DNA from 2 places in the Synechococcus sp. CBW1006 genome. Region 2 is predicted to be linked to the other one. Evidence: predicted binding sites of a transcription regulator. Region 2 holds the regulator's gene; the other holds the start of a gene.

Region 1 (9,325 bases), 1.4 Mb from region 2:
AAGGGGATGGCCCCAGCAGGATCAGCAGCAGCACCAGGTTGAGCAGCGCCTCCCCATTGGCATGGTGAATCCAGGGGGCGCAGATCCAGCGCCACGCCTGGTGGGGATCGGTGGCATCGGCCTGTTCCAGGGGCCACTGACGCCGGACCACCTTGAGGGGACCGAGGGCCAGGGCCTGAAGCAGTGCCAGCAGCACCACCAGCACCACTCCGCCGCTCCAGCCCCAGGGTTCAAACACCCAGCGCTGTAACTCCCCGGCCGACCAGCGCCACACCAGGGCGGCGGTGGCCGCCAGGGCGACTCCAGGACCCAGGAGATGAAGCTGGTGAGCGAGACCTGCCGCTCCTGCTGCAATCTCCACAGCAGCAGGAGCGGGGCCGGAAGCATTGACAAGGCACGGTCCATCACTGGACGGTCCAGTGATCAAGGCCCGATCGGGGATGGACTCAGCGAGCGCTGACAGGCTGATGGATTGACCGGTGGCAGCCTGAAGGAGCGCCAGCAGCTCAACGAGAACCTTGGGGGCGTAGGTCGATTCGAGCTGATGGACCAGGCTCTGCAGGGCCGAGTGCCGGGTGCCCCCATCCCGTTGGCGAAGCACCTGGCGGAGCAGCGGCTGGGAGGCCAGATCGCGGATCGGCCCTTTGAGCCATTCCTCCGCGCCCAGTCCATCGATCAGGCGGTTGGCCAGAGCTGTGGGGTGCTCGAGGTCGAGCAGTCCAGCCTCATTCCATGCCCTCAGCTGCTGGCCCAGCTCTTCACCCTTCCCCATGCCCTCGAACCCTGCGGGGCGAGCTTAGGAGGGTGATGGGGAGGGCCAAACCAGCCTTGGGTTTTCAGCTGGCTTTGCTGGCCTGCAGCCGCGCCCTGGCCCGGGCCAGGCTCTGTTGAGCCTTCAGCTTTTCGGGGCTGGGCTGCTGGCCTTCGAACACCGCGGCAGCCTGCTGAGCGGCCTCGAAGGCCGTTTCGGCGGCGGCGGTGTTGATGCTGCTGCCGAGTTCGGCGGCGTTGACCAGCACCGTGACTTCATCGGCTTCCACCTCGGCGAAGCCACCCATCAGGGCGATGGTGCTCCAGCCATTGGCGTCACGCAGACGCATCACGCCGGTATCCAGGGCCGCCAGCATGGTGACATGCCCGGGAAGGATACCCACCTGACCGGTGGTGCTGGGCAGGATCACCTCGTCGGCGCTGCCGTCGAAAACGCTCTGGTCTGGTGCCAGAACGCGGAGAGTGAGACTCATGGATCGGGGACCTCAGGGAAACGAGCGGTGGATGGACGCGCTCAGCCCTTGGCTTCGGCGGAGATCTTGGCGGCCTTGGCTTTGACCTCGTCGATGTTGCCCACCAGATAGAAGGCGGCTTCGGGGAGATCGTCGAGTTCGCCAGCCAGGATCATGTTGAAGCCCTTGATGGTTTCTTCGAGCTTCACGTATTTGCCGGGCATGCCGGTGAACACTTCCGCCACGAAGAAGGGCTGGGAGAGGAACTTCTCGATCTTGCGGGCCCGGTCCACCGTGCGGCGATCGTCTTCCGAAAGTTCATCGAGACCCAGGATCGCGATGATGTCCTGCAGTTCCTTGTAGCGCTGCAGGGTGCTCTGCACGGCGCGGGCGGTGCGGTAGTGCTCGTCTCCCACCACGGCAGGCTGGAGCATGGTGCTGGTGGAATCGAGCGGATCCACGGCGGGGTAGATGCCCTTCGAGGCCAGGCCGCGGCTCAGCACGGTGGTGGCATCCAGGTGGGCAAAGGTGGTGGCAGGGGCGGGATCGGTGAGGTCATCCGCCGGCACGTAGACGGCCTGGATCGAGGTGATCGATCCTTCCAGCGTGGAGGTGATGCGCTCCTGCAGCTCACCCACGTCGGTGCCGAGGGTGGGCTGGTAACCCACAGCCGAAGGCATCCGGCCCAGCAGGGCGCTCACCTCGGAGCCGGCCTGCACGAAGCGGAAGATGTTGTCGACGAACAGCAGCACGTCCTGCTTGTTCACATCGCGGAAGTGCTCGGCCATGGTGAGAGCCGACAGGCCCACCCGCATACGGGCGCCCGGGGGCTCGTTCATCTGGCCGTAGCAGAGGGCCACCTTCGACTTGGAGAGGTCGTCGGCGTTGATCACGCCCGACTCCTTGAATTCCTCGTAGAGGTCGTTGCCTTCGCGGGTGCGCTCACCCACGCCGCCGAACACGGACACACCACCGTGCTCCTTGGCGATGTTGTTGATCAGCTCCTGGATCAGCACGGTCTTGCCCACGCCGGCGCCGCCGAACAGGCCCACCTTGCCGCCTTGGCGATAGGGCGCCAGGAGGTCAATCACCTTGATGCCGGTTTCGAACACCTTGGGCTTGGTCTCCAGCTCGGTGAGCTTGGGAGCTTCCCGGTGGATCGGCGCAGTCATGGTGGTGCTGACCGGGCCCTGCTCGTCGACGGGCTCACCCAGCACGTTGAAGATGCGGCCCAGGGTGGCTTCGCCCACGGGGACGGAGATCGGGGCACCGGTGTCGAGCGCTTCCATGCCGCGCACCAGGCCATCGGTGCTGCTCATGGCCACGGCACGCACGCGGTGGTCACCCAGCAGCTGCTGCACTTCGGCGGTGAGGGCGACCTGCTGACCAGCGGAGTTGGTTGCCTCAATGCGCAGAGCATTGAAGATCCTGGGCAGCTTGCCGGCCGGGAACTCCACATCAAGCACGGGACCGATCACCTGCCGGACAATGCCTTTGGTGCCGGAGGCGGCGGGAGCAGCAGCAGCCATAAGTAAGGAAAAATCGCGGTTTCGCGCAGCGGGGCATCAGCCCGTCTTGAGCGGCGCAACCTTACCACCGCAGCTCACCCGACCCTGGGAGTTCGGTCAACCGCACAGGCCTGGGGCTGGCTTGTTGCCCACTGGCTCGCATACGTTGGCAGTCAACGGGGCCGAGTGCCAACTCTCCCGTTGTTCAGTGGCGTCTCAGGCGCCATGCCGTTGCTATCGCATCAATTCATGGCTGCTGTTTCCCTCAGCGTCTCCACGGTCAAACCGCTCGGAGATCGCATCTTCATCAAGGTCTCCGAGTCGGAAGAAAAGACTGCCGGAGGCATCCTGCTTCCCGATACCGCCAAGGAAAAGCCCCAGGTGGGTGAGGTGGTCCAGGTCGGCCCCGGCAAGCGCAACGATGACGGCACCCGCCAGACTCCCGAGGTGAGCGTGGGTGACCAGGTCCTCTACAGCAAGTACGCCGGCACCGATATCAAGCTGGGCAGCGACGAGTTCGTGCTGCTCTCCGAGAAGGACATTCTGGCCATCGTCAACTGAACGGTACCAGTTCCCGCATTTTCCACACCCGCAAGGACAACGCCTTCCATGGCCAAGCGCATCATCTATAACGAGAACGCCCGCAGGGCCCTCGAAAAAGGCATCGATATCCTGGCTGAGGCCGTCGCCGTCACCCTGGGTCCCAAGGGCCGCAATGTGGTGCTCGAGAAGAAATTCGGCGCTCCTCAGATCATCAACGATGGCGTCACCATCGCCAAGGAGATCGAGCTCGAAGACCACATCGAGAACACCGGTGTCGCCCTGATCCGTCAGGCCGCCTCCAAGACCAACGACGCTGCCGGTGACGGCACCACCACCGCCACCGTCCTGGCCCACGCCATGGTCAAGGCGGGTCTGCGCAATGTGGCCGCCGGCGCCAACGCCATCACCCTGAAGAAGGGCATCGACAAGGCTTCTGACTTCCTCGTCAAGAAGATCGAGGAGCACGCCAAGCCGATCTCCGATTCCAACGCCATCGCCCAGGTGGGCACCATCTCCGCCGGCAACGACGAAGAGGTGGGCCAGATGATCGCTGACGCGATGGACAAGGTCGGCAAGGAAGGCGTGATCTCCCTCGAAGAAGGGAAATCGATGACCACCGAGCTGGAGGTCACCGAGGGCATGCGCTTCGACAAGGGCTACATCTCGCCCTACTTCGCCACCGACACCGAGCGGATGGAAGCGGTGCTCGAGGAGCCCTACATCCTGCTCACCGACAAGAAGATCGGCCTGGTGCAGGACCTGGTGCCCGTGCTCGAGCAGATCGCCCGCACCGGCAAGCCCCTGCTGATCATCGCCGAGGACATCGAGAAGGAAGCCCTCGCCACTCTGGTGGTGAACCGTCTCCGTGGCGTGCTGAACGTGGCCGCTGTGAAGGCTCCTGGCTTCGGTGATCGCCGTAAGGCCATGCTCGAGGACATCGCCGTCCTCACCAACGGTCAGCTGATCACCGAGGACGCCGGCCTCAAGCTGGAGAACACCAAGCTGGAGATGCTGGGCACCGCCCGCCGCATCACCATCAACAAGGACACCACCACCATCGTGGCCGAAGGCAACGAGGTGGCCGTGAAGGCCCGCTGCGAGCAGATCCGCAAGCAGATGGACGAAACCGACTCCTCCTACGACAAGGAGAAGCTGCAGGAGCGTCTGGCCAAGCTGAGCGGCGGTGTGGCCGTGGTCAAGGTGGGTGCCGCCACCGAGACCGAGATGAAGGACAAGAAGCTGCGCCTCGAAGACGCCATCAACGCCACCAAGGCGGCTGTTGAGGAAGGCATCGTTCCTGGTGGTGGCACCACCCTGGCCCACCTGGCCCCGGCCCTCGAGGAGTGGGCGGCCGCCAACCTCTCCGGCGAGGAGCTGATCGGGGCCACGATCGTGGCTTCCGCCCTCACCGCGCCTCTCAAGCGCATCGCTGAAAACGCCGGCGTCAACGGCGCTGTCGTGGCTGAGCATGTCAAGGGCATGCCCTTCAACGAGGGCTACAACGCAGCCAGTGGCGAATATGTCGACATGCTGGCTGCCGGCATCGTCGATCCCGCCAAGGTGACCCGCTCCGGTCTGCAGAATGCCGCTTCGATCGCCGGCATGGTGCTCACCACCGAGTGCATCGTGGCTGATCTGCCCGAGAAGAAGGAAGCAGCTCCCGCTGGTGGCGGTGGCATGGGCGGCGACTTCGATTATTGATCGCCTTCTGGTTTCCGGCCCGCCTGGTTGGCTGGCCGGTTTCTGCCCCCGCTTCGGCGGGGGCTTTTTTGTGGCAGGTCGCTGTCTGCTCTGTGGAGTGGTTGCTCTATTCAGAGGCTGTGTTCTCAGCGGGTGAGCAGATAGCGCAGCGCACTGAGACCAAGAATCAGGCCGATGCCGCTGTTCCAGATCAGCGACTGCCGTCGTCTGAGCCAGCCCAGCGGACGGGGCAGATTGCCGGGGTGGGATTCCAGCAGGAGCGTGGCGGTGACCAGCAGCACCACCGGCAACACCAGTGCGATCAGCAGTTCGATGGCCATCGATCACGCTTCAGCATGGGACCCCTCTCACGCTTCAGGGTTGCTCCCCTACTGCCGCATCGCTTCGGTGGTGGTGTCGGAACTGCCCTGATGACCACGGGGGTGCTTCTCACAGGCCATGGCGGAGCCGGCTCCCACCAGGGTGGCCAGCAGCGCAGCTGTGAACAGGCGGATCATGGGCCCAGGACGGTCAACCCGATCACGCTAGATCGATTCAGCGGTTCAGGCTGGCTGAAAGACCAAGGCGACGCCGTTATTGCAATACCGCTTGCCCGTGGGCCGGGGGCCATCATCAAACACATGACCCTGATGCCCACCGCAGCGCCTGCAGTGGTACTCGGTGCGGGGGATGATCAGCTTGAAATCGATCTTGGTGGCGATTCCGTTCGGCAGCGGTTCCCAGAAGCTGGGCCAACCTGTGCCACTGTCGTACTTGGTGGAGGAGCTGAACAGGGGTAGCCGGCAGCCGGCACAGAGGAACGTGCCCTTGCGCTTTTCATTGTTGAGTGGACTGCTGAAGGGGCGCTCGGTTCCTTCCCGCCGCAACACCTCGTAGGCCGCGGGACTGAGCCGCTTTTTCCATGCGGCTTCGCTCAGTTGCCAGGCAGGATCACCGGCTTTCGAGGCCGCCAAGGCTGGACGCGCCCCCACAAGGGCGGTGAGGCTGACGCCGAAGGAGGCCAGCAGCCCGCGGCGGCTCATCAGCCCAGCCATCCGGCGCTCAGGAGGACGGCCAGGCCGAGAAAAAGGGCGAGAAGAGTCCAGGTGATGCGGTTCAGCGTGGCTTCGGCGCTGCGGGCGCTGGTGAACATGGACCCGCCGCTGGAGGCCAGTCCGCCCATGCCATCGCCCTTGGGGCTGTGCAACAACACGCTGATGATCAGCAGCACACCACTGCCGATCCAGATCCAGGAAATCGTTGAAGTGATCATCAACCCAGATTAGGACCTGCTCAGACGCCGATCGCCTGGGGAATGCGCTGGGACGTGGCAGCAGTCTCAACGGGCATGATCAGGGATGTGCCCGTCATGCTGGCGGGTTTGGACAGCTCAAGAATGTCCAGCAGGGTGGGGGCGATGTCCGCCAGCCCACCGCCTTCACGCAGGTGGATATCAGTACCGTGGCCAGGCAGTTTGCGCTCTTCACCTTCCACGAGGATCACGGGCACGGGATTGGTGGTGTGGGCTGTCCAGGGACGACCATCCGGACCTTCCATCAGTTCAGCGTTGCCGTGATCGGCGGTGACCAGCAGGGTCCCACCCATGCGGTTGGTGGCTTCCATCAGGCGCCCCACGCAGGTGTCGACCATGGAGATGGCCTCGGTGGTGGCTTCCATTCGGCCTGTATGCCCGACCATGTCGGGGTTGGCGTAGTTGATCACGACAAAGGAATAGATGCCCTTGTTGATTGCCGCGATGCAGCTGTCAGTCAGTTGCTCTGCTGACATGGTGGGTGCTTGGTCGTAGGTGGGGACCCGTGGCGAAGGCACAAGGTGACGGTCTTCTCCCGGGAAGGCCTTCTCGATGCCACCATTCATGAAGTAGGTGACATGGGGATATTTTTCCGTTTCTGCGGTGCGGAACTGCCGTAGGCCAGCCTCTGAAATCACTTGACCCAGAAGGCCTTCGAGTGATTCAGGCGGAAAGGCCACGGCCACAGGAAGGCCCTGTTCGTATTGGGTGAAGGTGACCACATCCAGCGGTTCAATCCGCTGGCGCGGGAAGTTGTCGAATTCGGGCAGCACCAGGGCGCGGATCAGCTGGCGGGCGCGGTCGGGGCGGAAGTTGAAACAGACCAGACCGTCGCCGGCCTTGACCAGTCCTGAACTGATTCGGGTGGGTTCGATGAACTCGTCGGTGATGTCTTCGGCGTAGCAAGCCTCCACCACCTCTTCAGGCGTCAGTCCGCAAGAAGACTCTGTTTCGGTGAGCAGCCGGTAGGCCTTTTCGGTGCGCTCCCAGCGGTTGTCGCGATCCATGGCCCAGTAACGGCCGCAGATGGTGGCGATCCGGCCGACTCCGGCTTCGGCGATCTGAGCCTCAATGCGCTGCAGGAAGATGATGGCGCTGGTCGGGGCCGTGTCGCGACCGTCGGTGATCACGTGCAGGCAGACGTCCTGGAGTCCGCGTTGCGACGCCCAGCGCAGCAGGCCGGCAATGTGGTCGACATGGCTATGGACTCCGCCGTCTGAACAGAGGCCGATCAGATGGAGGGTGCCGCCGCTGGCCAGGAGGCGGTCGCCCAGGGCATTGAGGGAGGCATTGGTGGCAATCGATCCGTCTCGCACGGCCTGGCCGATCCGCACCAGTTCCTGGCGGATGATCCGACCGCAACCAATGGTGAGGTGGCCCACCTCGGAATTCCCCATCTGCCCGTCGGGCAGACCGACGGCGCCGCCGCTGGCTTCAATCAACGTGTGGGGATAGGCATGCCAAAGGGCATCCATCACCGGGGTGGAGGCGGCTCGGATCGCGTTGTGATCGGTCTCGTGCCGATAGCCCCATCCATCCAGAATGGCTAAGACAACGGGAGCGATAGAACCTCGACCAGGCAGGGTGGCGATGGCGTCGTGTCCTCCGGAACGCTGAGAAGCGGGAGGTGAGGAGTTCTGAGGGGAATCAACTGTTTTCACCCGAACATCCGCAATCGTCGACACATCTCTGACCAACCCCAACTTACTCCGCTTCTGCGAGCACGCATCAACTGGCGATCGGCTTCGTCAGGCTTTGGCGACACCCCCTGCCTTAGCGTGAGCCATCAGACGTCTGAGCATGGAACCCCTGCCTGCAGAGGCCATTGCCGCGACCCAGGCTGATCAGGCCGGCGGCCGCCGGGAACTGCTCTCCTCCCAGGACCTGGGCCGCACGATCGATCGTCTCGCCTCCCAGGTGCTGGAGCGCACCGATGACAGCCGGGCCCTGCTTCTGCTCGGCATTCCCACCCGTGGCGTGGCCCTGGCCCGTGTCCTGGCGGAACGGCTTGAGCAGCGCTGCGGCCATCCGATCGATCAGGGCAGCCTCGATCCCACGTTTCACCGCGATGATCTCGATCGGGTCGGCACGCGACTGGTGGAAGCCACCCAGCTGCCCGCCGGTGGCCTGGAGGATCGAGATGTGGTGCTGGTGGACGATGTGATCTTCACCGGCCGCACCGTGCGCGCGGCCCTGGAAGCCCTGCAGGCCTGGGGCCGACCGCGGCGGGTGAGCCTGCTGGTCATGGTGGATCGGGGCCACCGGGAACTGCCGATTCAACCGGATTTCTGCGGCCGGCTGGTGCCGACCCGCCGATTGGAAAGCATCCAGCTCTGCCTCCGTGCGATCGATGGTCACGAGGGGGTTTACCTGCTGGCGCCTGACGCCTGAAGGCAGAGACCTCAGGCCGGCGAGAGTTCGTCGCTGCGGAAGTGGGCGCGGAACTTGCCGAAGGCCACGATCACCGGCAGGGTCGGGCTGATCGGCCGGCCTTTCCAGTCGTTCAGCACGCTGACCACTTCCCCCTGCTGTCCCTTCAGATCGAAGGCTTGCCCCCGGTGCTGGGGATGGTGGAACACCACCACGCTGCTGCTGACGCTGACCGGATCGCCTGGCTGCATGGGCTCTGGACCTTACGGCCCATCGGGAGAACAACTTCGGCCGCCCATCCTGTCATGCAGCCCTGGTGGGATTCCCTGCAGATGCGGCAGTGATTCAGCGCTGACAGGCGGATTCCGGACCCGCTTCGACAATCTGGCCCCCCAGTTCCTGGCAGGCCTGCTCGAAGGCATTCCACTCATCCACCCCGGCGGCGATCCGCTTCTGCACCAGGGCATCGAGCTTGTCGGTGGGCACCGTGTGGGGGAGATCTCCGTGGCTGTCGTGCTCCTTGTCGGCACCAGCCAGGTTTTTCACACCCGCGTCGACCTCCTCGCGAACGGCTTTGCTTTCCTGCTTCCACCAGGGATGGTCGATGCGGTTGAGGGCATCGAGGGCCTCCCACCAGCGCTGCCGTTCGGCCAGCTGGCGTGCCCGTTCCAGCTGCAGACGGTTGCGGT
Region 2 (9,325 bases):
TCAGGCGAGTGCCGGCCAGACCGGAGAGGAGCCGCCAGGGTTGCCAGCCCTCGATCCAGTCGCGGGCCGGAGCGGCGGCCATGGCCCGCTGCAGTGGGGCCGAGGGCATCGCCAGGGCGGTGAGCTGCTCCAGACGAGCATGGGGAAGCCCCCGGGCCGACTGCTGCCGGTCGAGCACCGCCAGGTTCTGCCCCCACCAGGCCCAGGCACCGGACTGGCTGCGGGCGCCGGCCAGGGAGGCCTGCAGCTGCCGATCGCCACGACCGTCCGCCAGGCTCAGCCGGGTCCACACCTGCACCGGGTCGGTACCACGGGAGGCGAGTGTCAGAGGCGCCATCACCAGCCCCTGCCGCTCAAGATCGGCCGCCAGGTCGGCGAGAGCGGGTCGGTCGGCCGCTGTGCCCAGCACCCAGCCATCGGCGGTCTCGCTCCAGAGCAGGGGACCGGCATCACGGGTCGCCACCAGGGCCGGCAACGACTCCTCGTCTGATGACCCGGCCAGGGGTGCCAGCGCCGGCGCCAGCGGTGAGGCCAGCAGGCTGGCCGGGTTCTGCAGCAGCAGCAGCTGGCGCGAGGAACCCCGCAGCTGGTTCAGCGGTCCCTCGGGTTCGGCCGGATCGAGCTGCAGGCCCGGCTCCTTCCAGCCCAGCAGGGCATCCACCACCAGAGCGGTGCCCTGGGGCCGCAGGGCGGCCACCAGATCCGTGACACGGCTGTCATCGGCGAGGGAGGCCGGCAGGCCCAGCCAGCGCTGCAGAGCCTCGGGCCGGGCCTGCACCACAACCACGCCCCGTTCAAGCTGCTGCAGCTGCTGCTGAAAGCGGGAACTGGCGGCCTGGTTGAGTTCATCGATCTGGGAGACGTCGAGCGCCTGCTCCAGCACGCCACGGCCCGATCCGATCAGGACCAGGTCATCGTCGATCAGGGCTGTGGCCAGGGGGGCGGGCTCCTGCCCCAGCAGGGCTCCGCGGCCGCTGATCAGGCCCATGCCGCGGTAGCGGCTGATCTGCAGGTCGGTGCCCGCCAGGCTGCGGGTCTGCCAGAAGCGCTGCAGGAAACGGCGAGCGCCCTGGTCATCGCGGCTGCGCAGGGCCAGCAGCCAGCCGGTGTCGCCGGGATCGGCGCCGGTCTCCAGCAGGGCGAGGGTGATCTCGGGGCCGAGCCACTCGGCCAGTTCACCGCTGTAATCGATTCCGGCAGCCGCGAAGGCGCCATCCCGCAGGCGCGCCACAGCCTCGGCTGATGGTCGGCGCTGGCTGGTGGGGGCAACGGCGCGGGCGTAGTCGACCGGTTGGTTGCCATCCGCCAGCAGGTAGAGGGCCAGGGGGGCGGAGCGGGGCACAAAGCGGGCTGACAGCGGCACCACCAGGGGCTGACGCTGGAGCTGGAGGGGGCTGCGCTGCCAGACGAGCCACCAGCCCGCCAGGCCGAGACTCAGCAGCAACACCGCCACCAGCAGCACGACCGCCAGGAAGGGGCGGGCCTTCATGCGCCCTACGCAAGGTGGCCCCATCTTGATGCCAAGCCCCTACCTTGACCGCCCACTCCCCCACGCCATGGCCTCCGCCAGCCCGAGCTCCCTCAGCGCCAGCGAGCTGCAGCAATGGCTGCAGGCGGAACGCCCCCTGCAACTGGTGGATGTGCGGGAGGACCAGGAACTGGCGCTGGCCCGGTTATCCCATCCCACGGTGCACCTACCACTCAGCCGCTCCCAGGAGTGGCTGGCGGAGCTGCCGCAGCGGCTCGATCCGGAGGCCGACATCGTTGTGCTCTGTCATGCCGGCGTGCGCAGCTGGCAGTTCGGCTGCTGGTTGATGGAGACACAGGGCTATGAGCGGGTCTGGAATCTGCGGGGGGGCATCGACGCCTGGAGCGTGCTTGTGGATCCCAGCGTGCCCCGCTACTGATCTCCAGTCTGGCGCAGGCGCTGGAAGCTCTCTAAGCTCAACGCCACTCTGACCGGGTCCGTGCCGGCCCCTTCCCGTGGACAGCCTGCCCCGCCGCCAACAGCAGGTGCTTCAAGCCACGGTGAGGCACTACGTCGACACGATGGAGCCGGTGGGAAGCAGCACCCTGGTGCGTCGCTTCGGCCTCCCCGCCAGCCCGGCCACGGTGCGATCGGCCATGGGCGCCCTGGAACAGCGGGGCTTGCTGACCCAGCCCCATACCTCCGCCGGCCGTATCCCCAGCGAGCGGGGCTACCGCACCTATGTGGATCAGCTGCTGCCGGCCCCCGGTGCGGCTGCCCTGCAACTGGAGCGTGAACTCACCGGCCTCAGCCTTCAGTGGGCCAGCCTGGACGACCTGCTGCGTCACCTCGGCCGGCGGCTGGCCGATCTCACCGGGCTGCTCAGCCTGATCACCCGGCCGCAACGGGCCGAGCCGCGGCTCCAGGCGATCCGGCTGATGGGCAGCCACGATCGCCTGCTGGTGTTTCTGGTGCAGGCCCCGGCGGTGGCCACCAGCCTCAACGTGCGCCTTCCGGGCGAAACGGAGCTGGAGTTGCCTGTGCTGGAGCGCTGGGCCAATCAGCAACTGCGCCGGCCGGGGGAGCCCGGCATCTCCTGGGAGCAGTTGCCGCGCGAGCTGCAGCGCAGTGGCCGGGTGCTGCGCCAGGCCCTGGCCAGCCGTGCCAGCAGCGATGCCGATGATGCTGATAACGCCCTCGCGATCGGACTGGGGGGATTGCTTGGACAGCCGGAATTCAGCCGCACCGCCAGCCTGCGGCCACTTGTGCAACTGGTTGAAGAGCGGCCGCGGCAGGTGCTCGGCCCTGAAGGGGATGCGATCTGGATCGGCCGCGAACACCCCCACGTCGCCCTGCATGACTGCGCCGTGGTGCAGGCCAGTTATCGCAGCGGCGACGGTGGCCTGGGCCATGTTGCCCTGATCGGACCGATGCGGATGGCGTACGCCACGGCTCGGGCGACAGTCCGATCGGTAGCCTCGATTCTGCAACGCCTGCTCAGCTGAGGGCTGCGGCTGCCGGATGGACCCTGCCCGCCCCTCTTTCCTCCCGACCCCGGAATGACCTATTGCGTCGGCTTTCTTCTCGATTCGGGGCTGGTCTTCGCATCTGATTCCCGGACCAACGCCGGGGTGGATTACATCTCCACCTACAGCAAGATGCACGTGTTTCAGCCGTCAGAAGACCGGTTGTTCGTGCTCCTGGCCGCCGGCAACCTCGCCACCACCCAGGCGGTGCTGAACCGGATCCACCGTGATCTGCTGGCCAAGGGCGTGAGCACCCCCCCTGGCGTGGGCAGTGGCCCAGCGGTGGGCATCGGCTCCAGCCTGATGCAGCAACCGAGCCAACCACCGCAGGAAACGGAGGTGTTCGCCGATTCCTGCCCCATCAGTCCTGATGCGGCAACCGGCTCCACGGCACCGGCTGCCGGACCGCTCGCTGCCTGGGCTTCTGATTTCGCCTCGGTGACCAGCTCCGTCAAAGCCGGGAACCCGTCCTCCCGGGCGGCAGCGGACTGGGAGGGATTGGACCGGCAGGCAGTGGATCGCGCGGCAGTGGGTCGGGAGGGAGTGGATCGAGAGGCCGTGGGTCTGCGGGACTCATCCCTGCCCGACCTGCTCAGCGCCCGCTTCCTGTTTGAAGCGGCCGACTATGTGGGTCGCGTCAGCGTGGCGGTTCAGCAGGAATACGGCCATACCCTGCGGCAGTCGGGAGCCAGTGCCGAAGCCAGCTTCATCCTGGGCGGCCAGATCCGCGGTGACCGCCATGGCCTGGTTCTGATCTACCCCCAGGGCAACGCGGTGATGGCCACCCGCGAAACCCCCTTCCTGCAGATCGGTGAAAGCAAGTACGGCAAGCCTCCGCTTGATTTCGTGGGGCATTGCGGCCTGTCCCTGGAGGATGCGGCGCGGCTGTGCCTGATTTCCCAGATCATCACGCGACGCTCCAACCTCACGGTGGGCCCCCCGTTTGAGGTGGCCCTGATGCCCCGTGACGAGCTTCGGATCTCGCGCCGCATCAAGCTCTCCAAGGGGGCACCGGAGATCGGCCGCTCGATGGACATCTGGGCCCGCAGCATGCAGGACGGCCTGCGCCGCCTGCCGCGTTTCGCCTGGGAAGAGGATCCCCTCTGACTCAGCCCTCGAGCCTGCCGCCCAGCTTGTCGGCCACGGTGTTGACGTCTTTGTCGCCGCGGCCTGAGAGGTTGAGCACCACCTCCGTTCCGGGGGCAAGGGTGGGGCAGAGGGTCTCGAGCCAGGCGAAGGCGTGGGCGGTTTCGAGGGCCGGAATGATCCCCTCGAGTTCACACACCAACTGCAGCGCCCGCAGGGCTTCGGCGTCCGTCACGGCACCGTATTCGGCCCGGCCGATCTCCTTGAGGTAGCTGTGTTCGGGGCCCACTCCCGGGTAGTCGAGGCCGGCGCTGATCGAATGGGCCTCCTGGACCTGGCCTTCGCTGTCCTGCAGCAGCAGGCTCATGGCGCCATGCAGCACCCCGACGCGCCCTTCAGTGATCGTGGCGGCGTGGCGACCCGTGGCCACACCGTCGCCGGCGGCCTCCACCCCGATCAGGCGCACGGAGGTGTCCTCCACGAAGGGGTGGAACAGGCCCATGGCATTGGAGCCCCCGCCCACGCAGGCGATCAGCACGTCCGGCAGGCGACCGAAGGCCTCCTGGCACTGCGCCTTCGCCTCCCGGCCGATGCAGGCATGGAAGTCGCGCACCAGCATCGGATAGGGGTGCGGCCCCGCCACCGAGCCGAGGATGTAGTGGGTCGTCTCCACGTTGGTGACCCAGTCGCGGATGGCCTCGCTGGTGGCGTCCTTGAGGGTGGCGGTACCCGCGGTGACGGGTTGCACGGTGGCCCCCAGCAACCGCATGCGGAAGACGTTCAAAGCCTGGCGGCGCATGTCTTCGGCGCCCATGTAGATCACACACTCCAGGCCGAAGCGGGCACAGACGGTGGCGGTGGCCACGCCATGCTGGCCGGCGCCGGTCTCGGCGATGATCCGTTGCTTGCCCATGCGCAGGGCCAGAAGTGCCTGCCCTAGGGCGTTGTTGATCTTGTGGGCGCCGGTGTGGTTGAGGTCTTCCCGCTTCAGCCAGAGGCGCGGACCGCCTTCGGGACGGGCGTAGTGGGCCGTGAGTCGTTCGGCCTCGTAAAGGGGCGTGGGCCGGCCCACGTAGGTGCGCAGCAGGTGATTCAGCCGATCGGTGAAGCCTGGATCGGCCCAGGCTTCGGCCGCCGCCTGCTCCAGTTCCGCCAGGGCCGGCATCAAGGTTTCAGGCACGTACTGGCCGCCATACCGCCCGAAGCGACCGCCCGGGGTGGGCCGTGCCGACGGGTCGAGGGCCGTGGCATCGGGCTGCCCCGGGGCTGGGGTCTGCGCTGACAGGGTGCTGGTCACCGGCGGCTGGACGGGGTGATCCCAGCGTAGGAAGCCGTGCTCAGGGCGGTGGCGGCGGCGCCACCGGCCAGCCGGGCGGTTCATCAATACGCAGCCAGTCCGGCTCGAGGGTGCAGTCGGCTGCTCCGGACACGGAGGAACGGAGGCTGTCGGGTCGCAGCGGCGCCTTGCGGCAGAGAGCGGCGGCAGGTTCGCCCTGCAGGCCGATCCGCAGCATTTCCAGCTGCAGGGGGGGAAGATCCACGGTGGGGGCGTTGGCGGAGTGGAAGGGCGGTGCGCTGGAGTGGGTGGTAGCGAAGGATGGAGCCATGGCCAAGGGGGGCTGGACCGAATTCAGCAGTGGCGGCAGCCGGCCGGAAAGCCTGCAGCGCGCTGGTGCGGGGGATGCCGCCGCTCAGCCACGTGCCCAGCAGCGGGTGCGGGTGCAACGCACCAAAGCGGGCAAGGGCGGCAAGCTGGTGACCGCCATCACCGGGCTGGAGATCGGCGAGGCTGAAAGCAGGACCCTGCTGAAGCAGCTGAAGGCCTCCGCCGGTACCGGCGGCACCCTCAAAGATGGCGTGATCGAACTCCAGGGCGATCAGGTGGCCGCGGCTCTTTCCGCCCTTGAGCAGGCTGGTTTTCGGCCGAAGCAGGCAGGGGGATGACGCGAGCAGGGCCCCTAGGGTTGTGAGATCTCATAGATTCCACTGTCTTACCGATGCAACTCTCGATGGTTGATGCGTCGGTGCTGCCGCTGACGCGGACGCTGACCAATCTCGCTGCCGTGCTCGCCAAGGGGCAGGCCCACGCGAAAGCCCACAGCATCGATCCGGCGGTGCTGCTGCAGAGCCGCCTCTATCCCGACATGTTCCCCCTGGTGCGTCAGGTGCAGATCGCCTCGGACATCGCCCGCCGAGGGGTCGCCCGGCTGGCCGGATCCGAAGCGCCAGCGGTGGAGGACAGCGAAACCAGTTTCGCCGAACTGATCGAGCGGCTGCAGCACACGATCACCTTCATCGAAAGCGTGCCGACGGAACAGCTGAACGGCTCGGAAGAACGGCTGATCACAGTGCCGATCGGCCGCGATCAGACGATCACGATGCCGGGCTGGCCCTTTCTGAGCAGCTTCGTGCTGCCGAACGTCTATTTCCACGTCACCACCGCTTACAACATCCTGCGCCACAACGGTGTTGTCCTCGGCAAGCGCGATTTCCTGGGCGCATCCTGAAATCTTCGCCTCCAGCCCATTGCCATCGACACGATGCCTCTCCATGGGGTGGGCAAGGGTCCTGAGGCGCCCAGGCCAGGCTCAGATCTGAACGGCCACCGACACCTCCGCCAGGGAAACGGCGCCTGGATCGGGGTGGCCGACGCTCCTGGCGCCATGGGATCGGGCTCGACCCAGTCGGGGCAACAGCTCGGCTGTGGCCTGGGCAGCATGCACTGCGCAGCTGGCCGCCTCAGACCAGGCCCTGGCAGCCGACTCCCCTTGGGCGATACCGCTGCTCAACCGTTCCGAGAAAGGGATCAGGGCATCGACCAGGGTCTTGTCGCCAGCCTGGGCCTTGCCGAGATTCCGAATGGCGCCAAGAGCGGCGGCGACGGCTCCGGCCAGGGCGGTTGGATCCAATCGATCCGCCGCGGCGAGGGCATTGCCGGCAGCCGCCAGACCAATGCCCCAGAGGGCACCGGAGCTGCCGCCGCCCTGCTCAGACCAGGCCTCTCCGGCTTCCAGCAAGACACGGGCCACGCTGCCCTGGTCGTCCACCGCCCGCTGGGCAGCAGCCACCGCCCCACCGACGCCCCGCACCATGCCCAGGCCATGGTCGCCGTCTCCTGCGATGGCATCGAGCTGGCCCAGCTCCTGGTGGCTCGCCTCCAACGCTGCCTGGGCCTTCTGGAGGCCCTCCAGCACCCGACGGGCCCAGATCAGCTGATCCCCCTGGCCAGCTGGACTGTCGCGCGCTGATGCCGGCGGAATCGGGGCAGGAGCGTCTGCCTCCCGTTCCGGAGCGGTCGTCGGGCCGAGTGTCGGATGGCCGCGTTGGAAAGCAGCGCTGTCGGCTGGGGCTTGCCAGAACGGCTCGAGCTCATCGTCGAGCCAGAAGAGACTGAGAGACAGCCCGGCCATCTCCAGGCTGGTGACCAGTTCGCCACATTCGGCATCGACGATCCGCACGCCCCTGGCCTCAAGATTGCTTGCCACCGCATCGAAGAGGCTGAACAGCTCCTCATATTTGAACCCGCCCAACCCGTTGAGCAGCACCACTACCCGAGCCTCCTGGGGCGGTATGTCATCCGGGCTTTCCGCCAGCAGCGCAGCCACCAGCAGCTCCGCCAGTCCGGCAGCGTCGGGGAGAGGACGCTCCTCCAGCCCCGGCTCGCCGTGCACGCCCAGCCCCACGGCCATGCGACCCGCCGGCACAGAGAACAAGGGAGACTCCGCCCCCGGCAGGGTGCAGCCGCTGAAGGCCACACCGAGGGTTCGGGTGCGGGCATTGGTCCGCCGGGCCAGCCTCTCCACCGCATCCAGGTCCAGGCCTGCTTCGGCAGCCGCACCGGCCACCTTGTACACCGCCAGCCCGCCGGCAATGCCACGGCGCTGATTCATGGCGGAGGGCGGGGCACTGGCGATGTCATCACTCACCGCCACAATGCGCACATCGTGGCCCTCGGAACGCAGGCGTTCCGCCGCCAGGCCGAACTGCAACATGTCGCCGGTGTAATTCCCGAAAGTGAGCAGGAAACCAGCGCCCCGATTCACCTCACGGCTCACACTGACGATCTGGCCAGCCGACGGCGACGCGAAGATGTTGCCGCAGGCGGCACCGGCGGCCATGCCCATCCCGACAAAGCCCATGAACGCGGGATAGTGGCCGGACCCACCGCCGGTCACCACGGCCACCCGTCCCCTGACGAGGCCTGAGGCACGCACGACACCACCCGCCACGGCCCGCACCCGGCGGCGATTCGCAGCCACGAACCCAGCCTTGGCCTGTACCGCAAAGCGGCCGGGATCGGTGATCAGGTGCGTCATGCTCTGAGACCCCGAATGGGGCCGTCCGGATCGTCAGCATCAGCATGGACCCTGCTGCTGTTGCGGCCCAGGAGTTTCATGACAGCGTCATGCTGTACCACCCATCTCACTACCCAGGACCATCGGGACGGTGCCGAACGCCGCGGTCACTCACAGGCCGTGAGGCCGTCGTAGCGACCGTGGCGGGGGTGGGCAGGATGATCACGGCCGGCAGCGACGTAGAGCCGCTGGAGGATCAGAGAGGGGACTGGCTCAAACAGGCCTAGATGGCGAAGGTAGGAAATGAGGGCATGAACCATCCGGCAGCTCACACAGGTCGACCTCATTCCAATCAGACCATCGGACGACGTCTGTATGAAAATCATCCAAAAGGCCTGGTGAAATCCAGATCTGTAGTGATTGATGCCAGCAAGACGCGTCGATCAATCGATAGTCAGGAGTTCGCAACTGACATCAGGCCATGATCCAATGGCACGGCCTGATGCGGTAGCGGACATCACGACAACCGTTGTTCATGACTGCGAACCAAGACACAATGATCTCTGCATTGCTGGCTGCCAAAAAAGCCAAGGGAATGAGCTTTGCCGACCTGGGCGCCAAGCTGGGCCGCGACGAAGTCTGGGTAGCCTCCCTGTTTTATCTCCAGGCCACCGCCTCGGCGGACGAGGCAACCCAACTGGGTGAGCTGCTGGACCTGGATGCGGAAATCATCGCTGCATTGCAGGATTTCCCTACCAAGGGATCGCTGGATCCGGTGATTCCCACTGATCCATTGATCTATCGTTTTTACGAGATCATGCAGGTGTACGGCATGCCACTCAAGGATGTGATCCAGGAGAAGTTTGGCGATGGCATTATGAGCGCGATCGACTTTACCTTGCACGTGGACAAAGAAGCCAATCCCGCCGGGGACCGAGTGAAGATCACCA

Evidence for each region. The regulator HrcA, encoded in region 2, represses chaperone genes, less so after heat shock. The targets are predictions, from matches to a motif close to TTAGCACTCNNNNNNNNNGAGTGCTAA.
Region 1: the regulator HrcA is predicted to act here: its motif matches at 2,898-2,924, upstream of groES (co-chaperone GroES).

The regions. Positions count from the first base shown of each region.
Region 1 is NZ_CP060396.1:145,715-155,039, reverse strand. Features, by position in the region: gene H8F26_RS00795 (rhomboid family intramembrane serine protease) at 1-772, opposite strand, end outside; gene atpC (ATP synthase F1 subunit epsilon) at 837-1,244, opposite strand; gene atpD (F0F1 ATP synthase subunit beta) at 1,286-2,752, opposite strand; gene groES (co-chaperone GroES) at 2,981-3,292, shown strand; gene groL (chaperonin GroEL) at 3,341-4,975, shown strand; gene H8F26_RS00770 (hypothetical protein) at 5,101-5,295, opposite strand; gene H8F26_RS19780 (hypothetical protein) at 5,344-5,472, opposite strand; gene msrB (peptide-methionine (R)-S-oxide reductase MsrB) at 5,518-5,997, opposite strand; gene secG (preprotein translocase subunit SecG) at 5,997-6,227, opposite strand; gene gpmI (2,3-bisphosphoglycerate-independent phosphoglycerate mutase) at 6,248-7,831, opposite strand; gene pyrR (bifunctional pyr operon transcriptional regulator/uracil phosphoribosyltransferase PyrR) at 8,067-8,657, shown strand; gene H8F26_RS00745 (ferredoxin-thioredoxin reductase variable chain) at 8,669-8,887, opposite strand; gene H8F26_RS00740 (hypothetical protein) at 8,982-9,325, opposite strand, start outside.
Region 2 is NZ_CP060396.1:1,530,234-1,539,558, reverse strand. Features, by position in the region: gene H8F26_RS07325 (DUF3352 domain-containing protein) at 1-1,489, opposite strand, end outside; gene H8F26_RS07320 (rhodanese-like domain-containing protein) at 1,557-1,907, shown strand; gene H8F26_RS07315 (heat-inducible transcriptional repressor HrcA) at 1,984-2,973, shown strand; gene H8F26_RS19310 (20S proteasome subunit A/B) at 3,028-4,101, shown strand; gene trpB (tryptophan synthase subunit beta) at 4,103-5,365, opposite strand; gene H8F26_RS07300 (hypothetical protein) at 5,418-5,687, opposite strand; gene H8F26_RS07295 (translation initiation factor) at 5,686-6,024, shown strand; gene H8F26_RS07290 (DUF1993 family protein) at 6,090-6,587, shown strand; gene H8F26_RS07285 (dihydroxyacetone kinase family protein) at 6,669-8,396, opposite strand; gene H8F26_RS07280 (hypothetical protein) at 8,543-8,695, opposite strand; gene cynS (cyanase) at 8,932-9,325, shown strand, end outside.